DNA from 2 places in the Nocardia sp. NPDC088792 genome. Region 2 is predicted to be linked to the other one. Evidence: riboswitches for the same ligand, from Rfam matches in the RefSeq annotation. Region 2 holds a riboswitch; the other holds the start of a gene.
What was found. A riboswitch is a leader RNA that binds a small molecule or an ion and turns the genes downstream of it on or off. The one in region 2 is predicted to bind cobalamin.

Region 1 (2,196 bases), on a different contig from region 2:
AGTCCTCGGGGCAGCCGCCGGTCTTGAGCGAGATGATGCCCTCGACCTCGACCTCCGGTCCGCACCATTTCATGCGCACGTCGTGCGCGAGGCTCAGTAGTTCTTCGAGCCGGTCGTCGCCCAGGCGCAGTACCTCGAGGGTCTGGTCCTGGGTGAGTCCGACGCCGCGTTCGAGCACCTGCTCGCGGGCGATGGCGAGAATGTCGTCGCCGGCAGTGCTTCCGGCCTCGGTGGTGACGGCTGCCTGGGTCATGCCTACGAGTCCCTTCGTCCGGCCGGTCGGGCCGGGCATCGCAACGTGCCCGGCTCGTGTAGCCGAACAACTTGAACGGTGTTCAGGGTAGGCTAGCAGCCGGGAACGTGAGCCGGAACACGAGAGGGTCGGATTCTGCAGTGCAACTTCATCGCACGGACGTGGTCGACGGGGCCATCGCCATTCTCGACCAGTACGGGCTCGCCGACCTGACCATGCGGCGCCTGGCGAGCTCGCTGCATGTGCAGCCGGGCGCGCTGTACTGGCACTTCCCCAATAAGCAGGCCCTGCTCGGCGCGGTCGCCGACCGCATTCTCGCACCCATGGACGAACCGGTCGGTGCGGGCGAATGGTCCGGCCAGCTGACCGAATTGGCGCATCGGCTGCGCTCCTGCCTGCTCGCCTACCGCGACGGAGCCGAATTGGTCTCGGCCACTTACGCTTCCCGGCTGACCACCAGCAAGGGGCGGGAACGGCTGGCCAGCGCCGCCATTCGCGCGGGCATGACACGGGAGGAAGCCGATCTCGCGGCCTACACGCTGCTGTACTACGTACTCGGCCAGACCGTCGACGAGCAATCGCGCATCCAGATGGATTCCGCGGGCGCCCTCGCCGAGGAACACTCTCCTCTCTACGACACCACCGACGCCACCGCCCGCTTCGATTTCGGGCTGCAATTGTTCGTGAGCGGTGTGCGTCACCTGCTGGGCACCCGCATCCGTTGAGCAATACTTCCGGACGGTAGAGTCCGTCCCGTCATCCCCGGTGGGTGCGGGAATCCGGTGCAAACCCGGAACGGTCGCGCCACTGTGAGCAACCTTCGGGCTGCGAGTCAGACCTCCCCCACCGGACCGAACTCGGGAGAGGCCGCGATTTGCCCAGAGAGCTCCGTCGATGAGCCGTGCCCGGGCGGCGATCACGCTGCCGGTACTGGTGGCGCTATTGCTCGCCGCCATGATCGTGGCGACCGGATTCGGCGCCGAAACCATCCCGCTGCACGACGTACTGGACGTACTGCACCGGCGCGCAACCGGACTCGCACCCGCGAACCTCGGCGCCGACACCATCGTCTGGCAGCTCCGAGTGCCGCGCACCCTGCTGGCGGCGATCGTCGGGGCCGGGCTGGCGGTCGCGGGCGCGGCCATGCAGACCCTGGTGCGCAACCCACTGGCCGATCCCTATTTGCTGGGCGTCTCCTCCGGTGCGGGCGTCGGCGCGGCAGCCGTCATCACCACGGGAAGCTTTGCGGCAGCCGGACTCTGGGCACTGTCGGCGGGCGCGCTGGCCGGCGCTCTGGCCGCCGCGGCGGCGGTATTTCTGGTCGCGGTGGCCCAAGGCGGCCTCACCCCGCTGCGCCTGGTCCTGACCGGCACCGTCCTCGGCTCGGCCTTCAGCGCCCTGAGCAGCTACATCGTCTTCCGTAGCGGCGATCCCGCCGCCGCAAAATCGGTCCTCTTCTGGCTGCTCGGCAGCCTGGCAGGCGCCGACTGGACTCGAATCCTGCTCCCCGCCACCGTGGTAGCCGCCTGCACCCTCGTCCTACTGCTCTCCGCCAACTGGCTCGATGTGCTGAACCTGGGCGCGGACACCGCAGCCTCGGTCGGAGTGCCGGTGCGGCAGTTGCGGATCGCGCTCTTCATCCTGCTGGCGATCCTGGTGGGTGTCCTGGTCGCGGTCTCCGGCGGTATCGGCTTCGTCGGCCTCGTGGTGCCGCACGCGGCCCGCCTCATAGTTGGTCCGCGTCACCGCATCCTGCTCCCGGCCTCGGCCCTCTGCGGCGCCCTCTTCCTGGTCGTCGCCGACGCCGCCACCCGAGTCCTGGTCCGCCCCACCGAAATCCCCGTCGGCGTCCTCACCGGCCTGATCGGCGCCCCCGCCTTCCTCCTCCTCATGGGCCGGCGGACATATCGATTCGGTGCCGCATGACGAACGCGGAACGAGAT
Region 2 (2,196 bases):
GGTCCGGTGCCGGGATCGCCGAGCTCGAGGTCACCGTGCACGACACCCTCACCTGGCGGATGGACGCGCAACTCGCGGACGCCTACCGCCGCGGCCGGGTGCTGCTGGCCGGGGATGCGGCGCATACCGTGCCGCCGACCGGTGGGCACGGCATGAATGTCGGGATCGGTGATGCCGACAATCTGGCGTGGAAACTGGCCGCCGTACTGAGCGGCCGGGCGGGCGAATCACTGCTCGACAGCTACGAATCCGAGCGCCGGCCGCTCGCGCGGCAGGTCATCGATATCGCGAGCGACAATGCCCGGCGGGACTACCGGATCGACGATCAGCTCCTGCTCAGTGCGAACTATGCCGCCACGCCGCCGCTCACGCCCGATGGTTACCGGCCGTCGTTCGCAGTGGGTGCGCGGCTGCCGCATGCCTGGTCGGCCGACGGCAACTCGACTCTCGACCTGGTCGGCGTGCGGCCTGCCGCGCTCGCCGCATCACGATTGCCGCGCGAGCTCGCTGCCGCCTGTGGGTCGTCGCCGGACGCCGTTGTGGTGGTGCGACCGGACGGCCATATCGATTCGGTCGAGGATCCGGCCTCGGCCTGACCGGCGGGTCGTTGCCCGTTTCCCACCTGTTGGATGATCGTTTGACCTGGTGGTCAGCTGTTTCGTATCGTCATGTGATCGGCGATTCGTTGGAATCCGGTGTAATTCCGGAACGGTCGCGCCACTGTGAGCATCCGCGTGGATGTGAGTCAGACACCGGGCCGCCGTGTTGATACCGGCTCTGGGGACGCGAAATCCCCTGAAAGCAAGGAGTTCTCGTGGCCACTTCCTACGTTCCTCGTTCCGGCCTCGGCGCGGGCGCGCTGTCCCTGCCGACCACGGCCATGTGGTTGATCGGCACCACTGTGCTGGCACTGCTCGCCATCTACTTCATCGGCATCGATCAGGGCGCCGTCTCGGTGTTCGGCAGTGATATGCACGTGCACGAGTTCGTCCATGACGGACGGCATTTCCTCGGATTCCCCTGCCACTAGTCACGGGAATCGAGTACCCACAATGGAAAAACGGATCATCGGCCGGGGCGTCCTGCTGGGCGCGCTCGGCGGACTCTTCGCGTTCATCTTCGCCCGGATCATGGCCGAGCCCATCATCGATCGGGCCATCGACTACGAATCCGGCCGCGACGACGCCCAGATGGCGCTGGACAAGGCCGCCGGGCTGCCCATGCCCGATATGGGACCCGACATCTTCACCCGCGGCCAGCAGCAGAACATCGGTCTCGGGTTCGGTGTGATCGTGTTCGGCATGGCCATGGGCGCGCTGTTCGCGGTCGTCTACTACCTGGCCATGACCCGCTCGGGCAGGACCACCCCGCGCAATCTCGCGCTGCTGGTGTCGGGCGGCATGTTCCTGGCGTTCTATGCGGTGCCGTTCCTGAAGTACCCGGCCAACCCGCCGTCGATCGGGCATCCGGACACCATCAAGGAACGCACCGGGCTGTACGTGCTCATGATCGTGATCAGCACGGTGGCGCTGTTCGCGGCCATCTGGCTGGGCCGCAGACTGGCCGCGCGACTGGGCAATTGGACCGCGACCATCGCTTCGGGCCTGTCCTTCGTGGTGGTCATGAGCATTGTGATGCTGGTGCTACCGTCGCTCGGACATCTGTCGGCGAACAAGTCGTTCGGCGACTTCGACACGGAAACGCCGCAGCCGCTGAAGGATGCGGCGGGGACCATCGTCTACCCGGGCTTCCCGGCGGACGATCTGTTCCACTTCCGGCTGTACTCCTTCATCGCGCAGGCGATTCTCTGGGCCGTCATCGGCGTCGGGTTCGCCTGGCTCGCACCACGATTGCTCGGTGAGCGCGCCGTCACCGCCCCGGAACAGTCCACCGCGGCGGCATGAGCGCGGTCACCCGCCTCACCCTGGTGACGCATGCGTTCACCGATGCCGTGCAGGCCGCCCGCTTCCCGGCCGATGAACCGCTGAACCCGCTGGGGTTGCGGTCGGTCGAGACGTCGGGCGGACTGTCCGGCGAGGCTGCCGGCGTGTGCTACGCGCCGGAGGCCCGCACCGCGCAGACCGCCGACGCGCTCGGGCTCTCCGGCACCGCCGAGGAAGCCTTGCGCGACTTGGATTGTGGCAGCTGGGCGGGGCGGTCGATGGATGCCATCGCACCCGATCAGCTGATGGCCTG

Region 1: linked by a shared signal. The riboswitch ahead of ACIP5Y_RS41165 (FecCD family ABC transporter permease) and the one ahead of ACIP5Y_RS12435 (CbtB-domain containing protein) in region 2 are both predicted to bind cobalamin.

The regions. Positions count from the first base shown of each region.
Region 1 covers NZ_JBIVKC010000007.1:257,613-259,808, forward strand. The annotation lists gene bioB (biotin synthase BioB) at 1-253, opposite strand, end outside; gene ACIP5Y_RS41160 (TetR/AcrR family transcriptional regulator C-terminal domain-containing protein) at 394-978, shown strand; cobalamin riboswitch at 980-1,115, shown strand; gene ACIP5Y_RS41165 (FecCD family ABC transporter permease) at 1,148-2,179, shown strand.
Region 2 covers NZ_JBIVKC010000002.1:690,822-693,017, forward strand. The annotation lists gene ACIP5Y_RS12430 (FAD-dependent monooxygenase) at 1-596, shown strand, start outside; cobalamin riboswitch at 638-776, shown strand; gene ACIP5Y_RS12435 (CbtB-domain containing protein) at 881-1,030, shown strand; gene ACIP5Y_RS12440 (CbtA family protein) at 1,053-1,904, shown strand; gene ACIP5Y_RS12445 (histidine phosphatase family protein) at 1,901-2,196, shown strand, end outside.